DNA from 3 places in the Mesobacillus stamsii genome. Region 3 is predicted to be linked to each of the others. Evidence: predicted binding sites of a transcription regulator. Region 3 holds the regulator's gene; each other region holds the start of a gene.

Region 1 (5,104 bases), on a different contig from region 3:
GGCAAGGTGCTGGAGCTGAAGCTGGACAATTTTCAAAGAAATTTATACTTTCTTATAAAAAAACAGCGGATACAAGATCCGCTGTTACAGTGTCTTATTCCATCCACTCCGTGTGGAAGATTCCTTCTTTGTCGATGCGCTGATAGGTGTGAGCTCCGAAGTAATCGCGCTGTGCTTGAATCAGGTTGGCCGGCAGTGTTTCTGTCCGGTAGCTGTCAAAGTAGGAAAGGGCAGCTGATAAGCTAGGCACAGGAATTCCGTTGAGAACAGCAGCAGAGATGATTTCTCGCAATGACTGTTGATAGCTTTCTGTAATTTCCTTGAAATATGGATCAAGCAGCAAATTTTTCAAACCTGGGTCACGGTCATAAGCTTCCTTGATTTTTTGGAGGAACTGGGCTCTAATAATGCAGCCTCCTCGAAAAATCATAGCGATTTCTCCGTAGTTCAGGTTCCAGTCATATTCCTCAGAAGCTGCTCTCATCTGCGCGAAACCCTGAGCATAAGAGCAAATTTTGCTTAAATACAGAGCCTTTCGAATCGATTCAATGAATTCCTTTTTGTCGCCATCAAATGGTTTCGCTTCTGGTCCGGTAAGTACCTTGCTAGCCTCAGTTCGCTCTTGCTTCATTGCCGAAATAAACCGCGCGAAAACGGACTCTGTAATAATCGGCAGCGGAACTCCAAGATCCAGAGCACTCTGGCTTGTCCATTTTCCGGTTCCTTTTTGGCCAGCGGTATCAAGGATCACGTCGACCAGCGCTTTGCCAGTTTCATCGTCCTTCTTTGTGAAAATATCTGCTGTAATTTCGATTAAATAACTGTCAAGCTCCCCGTTGTTCCATTCTGCAAATACTTCATGCAGTTCTTCCGCACCCAAGCCAAGAACATGCTTCAGAATGAAATAAGATTCTGCAATCAACTGCATGTCGCCATACTCGATTCCATTGTGGACCATTTTTACATAATGACCCGCTCCATCCGGACCAATATAGGTCGTACAAGCGTCCCCATTGACCTTAGCGGCAATATCCTGGAAGATCGGAGCAACCAGTTCATACGCCTCCTTTTGCCCTCCAGGCATGATCGATGGTCCGTGAAGGGCACCTTCCTCTCCTCCAGATACACCGGTGCCGATAAAGTGAAGGCCAAGCTCGCTCAGCTCCTTGTTCCGACGCTGTGTATCGGCAAAATATGTATTGCCGCCGTCAATGATGATATCGCCCTTTTCAAGATGCGGCTTCAATTGCTCGATTGTCGCGTCGGTCGCAGCACCGGCTTTAACCATCAGCAAGATTTTTCGTGGTTTTTCAAGAGAATGGACAAATTCTTCGATTGAAAATGTTCCGTAAATATTTTTGCCTTCCGTTTCGGCGAGCATTTCATCCGTCTTTTCTCTAGAACGGTTATAGACAGAAACAGAATAACCTCGGCTTTCAATATTCATCGCAAGGTTTTTCCCCATAACCGCGAGGCCAATGACCCCGATTTGCTGTTTTGACATCATTCCAACTTCCTTCCTTTTGCATAACGTTTTTTTTTAAACTATAAATTAATGTAACAATGAATCCAAGAGGGTGCAAACAATTAGGTTTACGAAGCTAAACAACTTTAAAAGTCTTTTTTCTCGAAATCGTCCTTTCCTTTGCGGTCCTGAAGGAAATCCTTATTAAAGCTTGTCCCAGCTCCAGCGTTTTCTCTTGAAGAATGCTTCTTCCTCTGCAATCCCGCACTTTCGATGATCTTTTTGCCGTATTTTTCACGTAGCAGGTTCATCGTATGTAGCAAAGGTTCCTTTTTTGCATCCTGTTCATAGGAAAACAAGTCGAGCTGCTTTACAGCCCGATCCGCTTCTAACAAGTCTGTTCCCGTGATTCCGAGCAAGCGAACAGGATCCCCGTTCCAGTGTTTTAAAAATAAAGCTTTGGCCACAGTAGCAATTTCGTCCTTCTTCGACACCGGGTTCTGAAGCTTTTGGCTTCTTGTAATCGTTTTTCTATCTTTAAACCGGATCATGATGCTAATCGTGGTTGCGACAGCTTCCTTTCTCTTCATCCTGGCAGCTACCTGCTCTGATAAGCGGTCAAGCACCTTCATGAGTTCATGCTGATTCGAAAGATCTCTCGGCAAGGTTGTCGAATTGCCGATACTCTTGAAGTCATAGACCGATTCGGGATCCACCATTCTATTGTCCTGACCGTTTGCTCTTTCTTTTAGCTTCAGGCCATTAATCCCTAACAGGGCTTTCAATTGAATATCATTAGCTTTGGCCAGGTCACCAATAGATAGAATGCCGATACTTTTTAGTTTATCCGCGGTTTTCGTTCCTACTCCATGCATCTCACCGGCTCCGAGCGGCCATAGGATCCTTGGGATATCCCGCTTTCTTAAAATTGTGATTCCCAATGGTTTTTTCATATCGGAAGCTGTTTTCGCCAGGAATTTATTAGGAGCAATTCCAATGCTACATGGCAAATCCAGCTGCTCGAGAATCCGTTTCTGAATACTCTCAGCTATCTCCAATGGTGCCCCGATATCAGCACAATCCGTAATATCCATATACCCTTCATCAATGGAAACAGGTTCCACTAGTTCGGTATATTGGCGCAGAATATCGAACATAGCCGCAGATGCTGTCCGGTATCTGTCAAAATTCGGTGATTTTATGATTAACTCAGGGCAAAGCTTTTTTGCTTCCCATAACGGCATGGTCGTTCTGACGCCTAACTTCCTCGCTTCATAGCTGCAAGTAACAATGATTCCTCGACGTTCCTTAGGGTTTCCTGCAATGGCAAGTGGTTTTCCCTTGAGTTCCGAATCATAGGCCATTTCAACGGATGCATAAAAGCTATTCATATCAACATGTAAAATGACTCTGCCCTTTTTTGGATACATTTCTTTCATGTCAGCCACTTCCCAAATATACGTTCCCTTCTAGTTTAACAAAAAAACCGTTCTTATACTTAATTGAAGTTTAAAAGACAAATTTGAATTTTATGTGAAGAAAACATAGAAAAGGTTAAAAATTCCGCTGTGGAATCCGATAAAATCAACAAACAGATATTACATTGACGGGGGAATTTTTATGCAGTATTGGTCCATTGGCAGAAAGTATGCAAACGTTTTCGCATTTATCATGGTCATTTTCCTGGGCAGTTTTATTTATCTTTCCAGTGTTTTGAGCAATCTTCAAGATGCGATCGACCTGGCAGAGGAGAAAAGTGATTACGCGATCATGATTAGTGAAATGGGGGCCACTTTTCGCCAGAAATACATCATCATTACTGACTACATAACTGAACCAAAATCTGAACTTCTTACACTATATAAAAAAGACGCAGAACAGTTTGATGCTTCAGCTAAAAAACTGAAAGCAAATGTGAAAACGGAAGAAGCTCAAACCCTATTCGAGGCAATCGTCATAACAGATAAGCATATGGACAAAATCTGGTCTGATGAGATTTTAAAGACTGTGGATGAATTTAAGCAAAACGGAGAACAGGTTGATATTTTCACCCAAATCAGTCTTGCGAACAAAGCTGAAACCATCAGGGATATGAATATCGAAAAATTAAACCAGTTGCAGACGACCATTCTGGATGACAGGAGCAAAATCATGAATGAAACCCATTCTTCAATTGCTTCCATGATCCGTAATACTTTCATCCTTATCATCATCGCCTTTATCATCTCTTCTGTGGCAATGTACTTTGTCTCCCGCAGCATCAGTAAAAACCTTAAGGATGTGGTTGCTTACTGCAAAAAACTCGCAGCCGGGGAACTGAATATAAAAGCGTTGCAGGCAAAGAGCAGGGATGAAGTCGGTCAGATTATCCAGGCAATGAACCAATTATCCGGAAACCTTAGAACATCGATTTCCAGCATTCTTACGTCATCTAATCAGGTTAATGAAATGTCGCGAAATCTAAAGGCAAATGCAGAATCCACCACAGAAGCAAACAATGAAATCACGACATCGATCATGCAAGTTGCATCTGCCTCAGATGAGCAGGTGAAGATTTCCGAACGCACCAATGAAGCTGTCGAAAATGTTTCTGCCCAATTAATTCAGGTTACAGGATCGATGAACGAAACATTGCAAACCACTTCAGATACGAAGCAAAAAATAGAGCAGGGTAAATTGTATGCTTACAATGTGACAGAACAGATGGACGAAATAAATGGAAAGGTTACGAAATTAGCCAAAGTGATTCATTCCCTGAAGAATAATTCTCAGGAAATCCATCGAATCATTGAAATCATCACTAATATATCTAACCAGACAAATTTATTGGCATTGAATGCAGCAATTGAAGCGGCACGAGCCGGAGAGCATGGGAAAGGCTTCGGAGTTGTCGCCCAGGAAGTGCGCAAACTTGCTGAACAATCAGCCGGAGCGGCAGAAAGCATCCGCGCAATTCTTGAACAAACTGGAAAAGAAACGAACCAGGCAGTAAATGTCATGGATGAAAGCCAGGTTACTGTACAGAAAGGCAATGAACTTGTCGGGAAAGTGGCAGCCCTATTCACTGAAATAGCTCAATCGATCGAAGAAGTAAGCGTGAAGGGAGACACTGTCAGCAGAGCTGTCATGAGTGCGAATGAAAAGATTGAATTCATGGCGCTATCTGCGACAGAGGTCATTACCGCATCTTCAAAGTCTGCACAATTCCTCGAGCAGGTAGCAGCTACCACAGAGGAACAAAATGCAACCATGCAGGAACTGTTGGAATCATCCAGTAAATTGTCCAGCATGGCCGAGGATCTAAGAAAATCATTCTCCAGCTTTAAGCTATAAAGCCAAAACAAGCTGACCACCGAAGGATCAGCTTGTTTCCTAACACTAACTAGTACGGTATTTCCTGTTTTTGACTCTTCATATAGTCCTTAATCTCTTTGATTCCCTCAAGCGACTGGATTAGCGTGTCCGGATCAATGACCATAATCAACCGTTTTTCCACATTGGCTATACCTGTAATGAATTTAGTATTTTGATATGCGATTAGACCTGGTTGTTTTAAGTTTTCCTGAGGTATCTCAAGGATTTCCTTCGCATCCTTGACCAGGATACCGAGCGAGATGTCAGAAGTCTCCACTACGATCA
Region 2 (5,104 bases), on a different contig from region 3:
TTGCTGAATTAACCTTTATTATTCAAGACAGTGAACCAAAGCTTCTAGCATTCCATTCAAAATTCACAAAAGAAGTTACGATGGTCTGGAATCAAGCCAGCGAGTGCTTCCAAATCAATGGTTCAAACTATCAGGATTTGATTACTAGCCAGAAGCCAATCCAACCTGTCGATCTCGATGAAGAAGATCCGCTGGCAATGATTTATACCGGGGGGACGACCGGGAAGCCAAAAGGTGCTGTTCTGTCCCACCGAGCGATCACCTGGAACAGTATTTCGACTATCGCAAGCTGGAACCTGACTGAAAAGGACAAGACAATCACCTATTTACCTTTATTTCACACAGGCGGGCTGAACGCCCTATCGGTCCCAATCCTGATGGTAGGAGGGACGGTCGTACTGGCGGATGACTTTACCCCCAAAAAAGCAATGAAACATTTAATCAGATACAAATGTACGATCATCCTGCTTGTACCGACAATGCACCACATGCTGGTAAAATCTGCAGAGTTCCAGCAAACGGAATTCATGGATAGGAAATTATTTTTATCTGGCGGTGCCCCATGCCCGTTGGATATCTATGAGGCATACCAACAAAAAGGCCTGATTTTCAAAGAGGGATACGGCTTGACAGAGGCTGGTCCGAATAATTTTTTCATTGACCCTTCAGATGCGGATGTAAAAAGAGGTTCGGTCGGCAAACCGATGTTATTTACCACCATCAAAATCCTTGGAGAAGATGGAAGCGAAGCGCCCCCAGGAGAAATCGGTGAATTGGCAATCAAAGGCAAGCATGCCTTCTCGTATTATTGGAACAATGACAGGGCGACTGAAAATGCCTGGAAGGACGGATGGCTTCACACCGGCGATCTTGCCAGACAGGACGAAGAAGGATATTTCTATATCGTCGGCAGAAAAAAGGAAATGATCATCACAGGCGGAGAAAACGTCTATCCCTTGGAAATCGAGCATTGGCTCAGCTCCCATCCTTCCATCAGAGAGGCGGCCGTAGTCGGTGTTCACGATGAAAAATGGGGGGAAGCCGTGACGGCATTCCTTGTCCTTGAAAGAGATGCCATTTTAAGCGGAGAGGAAGTTAAGGAATATTGCCGAAAAAAGCTCGCTGGCTATAAAGTGCCGAAACAAATCCAGTTTATTGACCAGATGCCAAAAACGCATGTCGGAAAAATCGACAAAAAACAGTTAAAGGAATTAGCAGCTAAAAATCAAAATCCAGTCAGTTAAGAATAGAGGTGGAAGTGCCCGCATAAGGGTATCATTCCGCACGAGAGATGCCCTTATAGAGGTGAAAACGCCCGCATAAGGGTATCATTCCGCACGAGAGATGCCCTTATAGAGGTAGAAATGCCCGCATAAGGGTATCATTCCGCACGAAAGATGCCCTTATGGAGGTGGAAGTGCCCGCATAAGGGTATCTTTCCGCACGAAAGATGCCCTTACGGCAGTTATTTTAGTAAAAAAATCACGAGACATATAAAATTCGGGAATGGTGATTTATTTTTGCACTCGACTCGACTCCTGCGGGATTAGCGATCAAGGTGAGACCCCGCAGTTACGACCTTATTTCTTGGAGAGTTAATTCCAATTTCCCCCTATGGAAATGCACAAAAAGATATTAAAGAAGAATAAGACCGCCAATAAAAACATGATGGCCTGAAACGATAAAACAGCGGCGACTGGGGGAGCGAGACTTGCACCGATTAGAAGAATAAATGAATAGAGCGACAGTGCTTTCGACCGCTGGCTGTTGCCGTAGAACCCGATCTGAGTAATGACGGTAGGGATGACTAGTGAGATGGATGAAACAAAAAAGATGGAGAATATGATTAAGGCAGTGGTTGTGTGCAGGAAGATCAAGGCGAACGCACTAGTTGCACCGATTACCAGGCCGAAACTCATCGTTCTCAGTGCGCCCCATCTGTCCATCAAAGTGCCGGTGAAAAGGGACAGGACGGCACCGATCAATCCTACCAGGCGGATCAGCAGCATATCAGATGCAGGTCCGGCAAAAAAACGGCCGATGGCGTCATAAAAGGCGATAATTGCAAACAGGAGTGAAAACGTAGTCAAGTAACACTTCATCAATCGAGGCTCTTTTATTAGTTGGGAAAATACGGTACCCAACGGTTTTCGCTCGAATGGCTGTACCGTATATTCTTTCAGCAGGAAAAAGGCGAAAGAAAACAGAATGAAATAAATAACAGCAAAGAAATAGAAGACGGCATTCCAGGAAAAACGTTCGGTCAGGAAGTTGCTTGTGACCTGGCCGAAGATGCCGGCAACCAAAAAGCCAGTGTTGATCAAGACAACAAGGAGGGTTCGTTGCCGTGCCGGAAACAGGTCATAGGAATAGGCAAATGCAACCGAAGCAAAAGTAGCAAGTGTCAATCCCTGAAAAGCACGAGTAATCCACAAACTGAAGGAACCAGCCGAAAACCCGACAGCACAAGTTGCAACAGCAGATGCCAGCAAGCCGAAAACGAGAATCTTGCGACGACCGATGTAATCCGATACTGGACCAAAAGAGAGCAAACCGCAGGCATAAAAAAAGGTAAATAATCCACCGGCAAGGACAACATGTGACTCAGCAATCCCCAAGTTCTCCGATAGTACAGAATAAATAGGAATCAATGTATAGATATTGCTGGCAACCATGATAGCGCACAGCGTCAGGAGGAGGGAAGTTTTTTGAAAAAAGCTTAACGATTTCATCTTTATCACCTGCCATCTGCAATATATGCAGACACCCAGTCGATTGATGGTTGTTCCACATGAACGATGGGAAAAATTAACGGGCTCTTTGCTTCCAAATCAGACTGTAAAACAGGTATAATGATAACCATACAGAACAATTGTTTGGCCAGTAAAAGGCGCATGGGTGAGAAGCGTCTTTTTCTTGTATTTTACTAGAAGAAAGGGGAGATAAAATGTCAGTACGTTTAGTACTAGGGCGTTCGGGCAGCGGGAAAACCGAGCGGGTCTTGCAGGAAATCAAGGATAGGCTTGTTTCGGACCCGCAGGGGGATCCGGTTGTCTATCTTGTCCCGGAACAAATGTCTTTCCTGTCAGAATACAGATTGTCCACAGATCCTGATCTTGGTGGAATGATCAGAGCGCAGGTGTTTAGCTTTCCTCGTCTGGCGTGGAGGGTGCTTCAGGAAACAGGTGGATACACCCGCCAGCATTTGGACAGCGTGGGGATCAGTATGGTAATCCGTAAAATCATTGAAGATAAAAAAGAAGATCTAAAGATTTTTCAGAAGGCTGCAGAGAAAAATGGTTTTGTCCAGCAGATGGAGCAAATGCTGATCGAGTTCAAACGTTATGCAGTCAATCCACAAGAGTTGGTCGGAAAAATGGCTGAAGGCACAGAAGGAAATAAGGCACTGCATGATAAGATCCACGACTTGGAGCTCATTTATCGTCAGTTTGAGGATGAATTATTTGGCAAATATATAGATTCTGAGGATTATTTCAAGCTGCTTGCCGAAAAAATCCCGGCATCTGGCTACCTGAAAAATGCGGAAGTATATATTGACGGTTTTTACAGCTTCACACCCCTGGAATTGAAGATCATCGACCAGCTGATAGCCTCCTCCAAAAGAGTAACGATCGTACTGCCGGTCGACGGGGACTACAAGCATGAATGGCCTGATGAACTTCATTTATTCAGATTAACGGGAGAGACTTGCAAAACGCTCTTTGACATGATCCGATCTAAAGGATATGAACTGGAAGAAAGCATCGTGCTGACTGAACAGCGACGCTGGCATGATGAGTCTTTGAAGTATCTGGAAAGGGAATTTGACTCAAGGCCTGCTATTCCGTATTCAGGTGAGGCGTCGATTCATATCGCACAGGCGGCAAACAGACGTGCCGAGCTTGAAGGAGTTGCCAGAAAGATCATCGGCCTGGTAAGAGATCATGGATACCGCTACCGCGATATTGCTGTTCTGATGAGGGGAAGCGAATACCGCGAAGTACTGGAAACTATTTTTAAAGATTATCGACTGCCATTTTTTATAGATCAGAAACGGAATATGCTTCACCATCCGTTGATCGAGCTTGTCCGTTCAAGCCTGGAGACGGTTCTAGGGAACTGGCGCTACGAGCCAATTTTCCGCGCGGTAAAGACAGATTTGCTGTTCCCGGTGGGGGTAGATCTGAATAGAATGCGGGAACAGATGGATGTTCTGGAGAATTATGTGCTTGCATATGGAATCCAAGGGGATAAATGGTTGAAAAAAGATCGCTGGAGTTATCGGCGAATTCGCGGACTCGAGTATGACGGTGTTGTTCAGACGGATGCTGAGAAGAAGTCTGAACAGGAACTGAATCAGCTGAAGCAGGTAATTACTGCTCCGCTTATGCGGATGGCACGCCGCTTGAAGCGGGCAGACACGGGTAGAAAGCTTGCTGAAGCGATCTATCTGTTCCTCGAAGAACTAGATATTCCTGCGAAACTCGAGTCATGGAGAATAGCAGCCGAGCAAGAAGGAAGGCTGATAGCGGCAAGGGAACATGAGCAAGCTTGGAATGCCATGGTCAATCTCCTTGATCAGTTCGTCGAAATACTTGGTGACAGCAAGGTGGCATCGAAGCAATTCGTGTCGATCCTTGATGCTGGTTTTGAGTCACTCAAATTTTCCTTGATTCCTCCGGCTATCGACCAGGTACTAGTTGCCGACATAGAAAAAACAAGGCTTGCTGATGTGAAGATTGCTTTTGTCATTGGCGTGAACGAAGGGATTCTTCCTGCGAAGATAACCGAGGAAGGGATCTTTGCAGATGATGACCGTGAGCTTTTGCAATCAAGAGGCCTAAAGCTTGCTCCGAGCAGTCGTACAAAGCTGCTGGATGAGAATTTTACGGCCTATAAAGCTTTCGTGACGCCTTCTGAGCAGCTTTACATCAGTTATCCGATTGCCAATGAAGAGGGAAAAGCTCTGATGCCTTCGTCCTTTATTAAGCGGATTTCGGATTTGTTTCCAGGTCACCAGGCTCATTACTTCCTGTCAGATCCGTCAGAATTACCGGAACCAGAGCAGCTTGAATATGCAGCTAGTGAAAATATTGCATTGTCC
Region 3 (5,104 bases):
CATATCCGATGATTGTCTTGACTTCGATCATAGTCGGGCGGTCTGCATCTGTTTTTGCTTCCTCAATTGCTCTCGAGATTTCTTCCAGGTTATTGCCGTCTTCAACACGGATGTACTGCCATCCGTACGACTTGAAACGGCCTTCCACGCTCTCGGAGAATGACTTATTAAGGTCCCCATCCAGTGAAATATCGTTTGAATCGTAAAGGACAACCATTTTCCCTAATTTAAGGTGTGCTGCTAGAGAAGCGGCTTCAGCTGAAACGCCTTCCATTAAATCGCCATCGCCACAAATGCTATATGTATAGTGGTCAACGATGTTATAGTTATCCTTGTTGTAAACTGCTGAAAGATGACGCTCTGCCATTGCCATACCAACTGCCATGGCAATCCCCTGACCAAGCGGCCCAGTAGTTGCATCCACACCAGCAGTGTGTCCAAACTCAGGGTGTCCAGGGGTCTTACTTCCCCATTGACGGAATTGCTTAATATCTTCCATGGATAAATCGTATCCTGAAAGATGCAGCAAGCTGTATAACAACATGGATCCATGTCCAGCAGACAGGACGAAACGGTCGCGATTGAACCATTGGGGATTTTTAGGATTGATGTTCATGTAACGTGTCCACAATGTATAAGCCATTGGAGCTGCACCCATCGGCATGCCAGGGTGACCAGAATTTGCCTTTTCAATCGCATCAATAGATAATGTACGAACGGAATCAATGGAAAGCATATCAATTTCTTTAAACATTAAATACATCCTTTCTATAAGTACTAACTACACCCTTAATATTATAGCGCGAGAAAATATTATACAACAAATTATGCCTGAGAGAGATGGAAAGGCTGTATCATTATTTATTTTGTCTCATACTCGCTACCCTTATGTAACCAAACGATGAAGGCGGAAGGGTCTTTCATTTAACCTATTTCTGCTGTTAGTGTTTTCTACGATGCTGTCGAAATCAAAAAGGGATACATCCTCTTCTGTATCCCAAATTGAATATATCAATGAAGTTTACTCTTCATTTTTTCTTCTTTTAATTTTTCAGGTGTTACATCATTGCCCTCTGGGTCAACAATGGTAACTCCCTTTAGGGTATTAAGCATCGAAGAACGAAATGACTGGAGGTATTCGGCACGAAGCTTAGTTTGCTCCTTTGCTTCTTCTTCAGTCAACATGGATGATTTTGCTTTCCTTGCCAGTTCATTGATCCTAGCAATCTTATCACTTGATAGCATAGTAAAGCTCCTTTGTAAAAAATTATATCAACTGTCATCTTACTAAAAAGCATAATGTATTACAAGAAAGGAGCTTTACTCTTCCTCCGACTCTATATACTCCAGATATCTTCTATTCACGGTTGCTTTGGATACATTATAGCCAAATCCTTTAAGGGTAGCGGCGATTTCTGAAAATGTTAGGCCATTATTTCGCAGCCTTACGATTTCCCCTACCGGCATGTCCTTCCTGTCTCTGCCGGAATGCACACCCTGATTTTTGAGATTCTGCTGCGGCTGGTAACCGTGCTCCACCGCTCGTTTCATTCCGCGTTTAATCTTAATATTATGGATTTTCCTCTGGTACTCTTCTACCATGCTGACAATCTGGAGTACCATAGAATCGGATTCAGATAGTTGAAGCTCCCCATTGTGTGAGATGCTATATAGCTTTACATTCTCCTTAAGGATGCAATGAAGGATTGCGACTTTTGCATTCCCTCTGCCAAGTCTGGTTTCATCCTGAATCAACAGCGTACCGATCGCTTTGTCTTTTATCAATTCTAACAGCTCCAGTATGCCATCTCTTTCAAGGTCATAACCGCTTGCCTGTTCTTTAATTATGTTCACTACTTCAAACCCATATTCATCCGCAAGATGGCACAATTCCTCCTCTTGCCTGGCAAGCGATGTTTCCTGTGTTTCCTTAGTTGTACTTACGCGGCAATAAATAATCGCTTTCATGTTGTCATCACCTTATTCTACGTCTAAGTTATCTTTCCGCGCCAGCGATTTGAGTTGGTTGTCCAAATTCAGCCGTCACAGGAATAACAAGCTCATCTCCCGGAAAAATCCTCTCACCGATAATTCCATTTTCCTTTTCCACCCAGCTCACGAATTCATTTTCAGATAAATGATGCTCAGCTGCATAAGTTTCAGCGATCTCCCATAAGGATTGCCCTTCTTCTATAGTAACAGTTATGTATTGTTCACTGTTATTGAAATGTGCTTTTGCTACAAGTGAAAAAATCAGACTGACAGCAATCAGAATAAAAGTGTATGAATAGCCATCCCAAATTTTTTTCATCTTTGACACCCCTTATCGAATATACGTTCGCTTATTTGAATTTATTATAATGCGAACATCCGTTTCATGTCAACAGAAAAATTCGAACTTATGTTTGTATCTACTGACCGGACATGGTATAATAAGGACAAGAAAATATACGAGGTGCGTGAATATGACAAAGTTATCTAAGAGGCAACAAGATATATTTGAATTCATAAAAGCTGAAGTCAAGAAAAAAGGGTATCCGCCATCCGTTCGCGAAATTGGCGAAGCAGTTGGACTGGCCTCTAGTTCAACCGTACATGGCCACCTGGCAAGGCTTGAAAGCAAAGGGCTGATCAGACGTGACCCCACAAAACCGCGTGCGATAGAAATTCTTGAGCTGGACGAAGAAACGCGAATTCCTAAATACAATGTCGTAAATGTTCCCGTGGTTGGGAAAGTTACTGCTGGTGTGCCGATAACTGCAATTGAAAATGTTGAAGAATACTTCCCACTTCCAGATCGCCTGGTTCCGCATGATGAACAGGTTTTTATGCTGGAAGTTATGGGGGACAGTATGATTGAAGCTGGGATCCTCGACGGAGATTATGTTATCGTCAAGCAGCAAAAAACTGCCAATAATGGTGACATTGTTGTTGCCATGACAGAGGAGGATGAAGCGACGGTAAAACGTTTTTTTAAGGAGAAAGACCATTTCCGACTTCAGCCGGAAAACTCATCGATGGATCCAATTATCCTTCGAAATGTATCCATTCTCGGTAAGGTGATCGGTGTATATCGTCATATGCACTAAAAGCAAGCGGACACCGCTTGCTTTTTTCGTTCTATTATTCTTTTTTATGTGAAAGACTATGAGAAGTGCACATTTTCGTACGAAATAGGTAGAATTACTACCAACTTGTCCCTTTCCGAATAAGATGAGGTGTAAGCATTTTTAGAAGGGAAGGAGTTGAGTCATAGATGGGATACAAACGAAATGGCAATGACGTTGCAGGGGTTTATTATCCTAACCACAACAACAATCAAGTAAAAGCAACGATTGATTTTGAGGACCTTTGCAGAGCAGTTCGACGTTGCATCATCAATGATTTGGTTGCCGATGCTCAAGATGAAAATTCTGAATGTGGTTGCGGCTATAAAAAGTGCAAGTGCAGAAACTAATTGTATCAAAAAATCCCGACAAGCCTAAGCCTGTCGGGATTTTCCCTGATTAATGAATATTTGCAGCAGGAAGCACTTCTCTTATCTCTCCCATGAATTTTTCTTCTTGCGCTTTCGTAAGCCACAAATGAACCGTGCCATAATCCTGGCTGTTCCTAATCAAACGGCCAATTCCCTGTCTTAATCGAAGCAGCATATATGGTATGTCAATTTCTGCTGCAGGATTTTCTGCTTGCTTTCGTTTTGCTTGGAAGACGGGGTCATGAGGTGGGAACGGCAAGGAGGCAACGATCACTTGAATAAGAGGTTCTCCAGGGACGTCTAGACCCTCCCATAAACTGTATGAGCAAAGCACCGTACTAGTAACATTCTGGAAGTCTTTAACCGTTTCACTAATCTCTCGGTCTCCTTCGAACAGAATGGCAAAATCCCATTTTTGATCATTCGACCAGATTCTAAAACGCTCCATTTCTTGTATGGAAGAAAACAATACAAGGGTGCTTCCATTGGTTGTTCGCAGGTCTTCCCCTATCTTTATCCATTTAATGCATTCATCATCTTGAACATGAATTTTCACATCCATCTGCTCTGCGTAATCAAATGGGGACGCGACAGTGAAGGAGGAATATTTTTCAATTCCAAGACTTTTCGCTATATAGTGGAAATTCCCAGCTTGCGATAAAGTTGCTGATGAAAACACAAACGGGATGTTCTGTGAGAAAACTTCCTTTTTCAAAATGTCCTCCACCAGTCGAGGCATAATGACAAGAGAAGATTGGACTTCATTTTCCTCAAGCCAGAAGATACCTTCTTCATTCTTCAAGAATATGGATAATCCATAAGCAAAAAACTCAAGATATTCCTCCATGATCTTCAAATGATATTCATCAATCAGGAACATTTCCGCATCAAAAACGAGCTGGTCCATTAATTCGCTGACCTTCTTCTCCAGTGTCTCAGCCGTTTTCCTGATAGATGGGTGCATCGCTACTTCTTTTCTGTTTGAACCTTCCACTGCAGTGGCGTTTTCGACTAGAAGATCGAACCATGAATCATGAAGTTCTATTATATCTTCAATTAAATAAAGAGATTCCTCTCTGACATCCTGATGCATATATCCTGTTAACACCGTCGCCAGAGTATGTGAATTAAATCTGTAAGTCAACCCTTTTTGTGCCGCAAATTCAAGCAGATGGCCTTCATCAAAAATGACAGTGCTTGCTTCGGGCAGCAGGGGCATCTGCCCTTCTCGTTTCCGCGAATCTTTTGTCCAAACATGCTCCATATAAAAATCATGGGAACAGATAATCAAATCCCCGGCATGTCGATAGTAATCCCGATTGAGTGTTTGTCCACAGCGATGGCGCCAGCTGCATGTCGAGCATTGCTGAAGTGGGTCCCAGGCTAGCTGTGACCATTTTTCATTTGTCACCCATGGATATTCCTTTCGATCACCATAACGGGTAAACGAATTCATGGAAATGCCTTCATCAAAAATAAAATCAGGAAGCTGATCATGGACGGCCAGGATATCGAGATCGTCTGACGTATTTGAAAGCTCATCCAGCTTCTTAATACAAACATACTGTTCTCTAGCCTTTGCCAGACGGACATCTACTTTCAGTCCCAGTGCCTGCTCAAGTTTTT

The links. Region 3 encodes LexA, which represses DNA repair genes until DNA is damaged. Its sites were predicted from a motif close to CGAACATATGTTCG; they were not measured.
Region 1: the regulator LexA is predicted to act here: its motif matches at 2,918-2,931, upstream of J2S25_RS09585 (DNA polymerase IV).
Region 2: the regulator LexA is predicted to act here: its motif matches at 2,866-2,879, upstream of addB (helicase-exonuclease AddAB subunit AddB).

What each region holds. Positions count from the first base shown of each region.
Region 1 is NZ_JAUSUN010000009.1:88,975-94,078, reverse strand. Features, by position in the region: gene gnd (NADP-dependent phosphogluconate dehydrogenase) at 95-1,504, opposite strand; gene J2S25_RS09585 (DNA polymerase IV) at 1,612-2,904, opposite strand; gene J2S25_RS09580 (methyl-accepting chemotaxis protein) at 3,086-4,798, shown strand; gene J2S25_RS09575 (chemotaxis protein CheW) at 4,848-5,104, opposite strand, start outside.
Region 2 is NZ_JAUSUN010000026.1:34,138-39,241, forward strand. Features, by position in the region: gene J2S25_RS16375 (class I adenylate-forming enzyme family protein) at 1-1,244, shown strand, start outside; gene J2S25_RS16380 (MFS transporter) at 1,596-2,732, opposite strand; gene addB (helicase-exonuclease AddAB subunit AddB) at 2,948-5,104, shown strand, end outside.
Region 3 is NZ_JAUSUN010000003.1:15,314-20,417, forward strand. Features, by position in the region: gene tkt (transketolase) at 1-754, opposite strand, end outside; gene J2S25_RS02760 (DUF896 domain-containing protein) at 1,012-1,245, opposite strand; gene J2S25_RS02765 (YneB family resolvase-like protein) at 1,321-1,968, opposite strand; gene yneA (cell division suppressor protein YneA) at 1,997-2,311, opposite strand; gene lexA (transcriptional repressor LexA) at 2,466-3,089, shown strand; gene J2S25_RS02780 (hypothetical protein) at 3,257-3,457, shown strand; gene J2S25_RS02785 (ATP-dependent DNA helicase) at 3,507-5,104, opposite strand, start outside.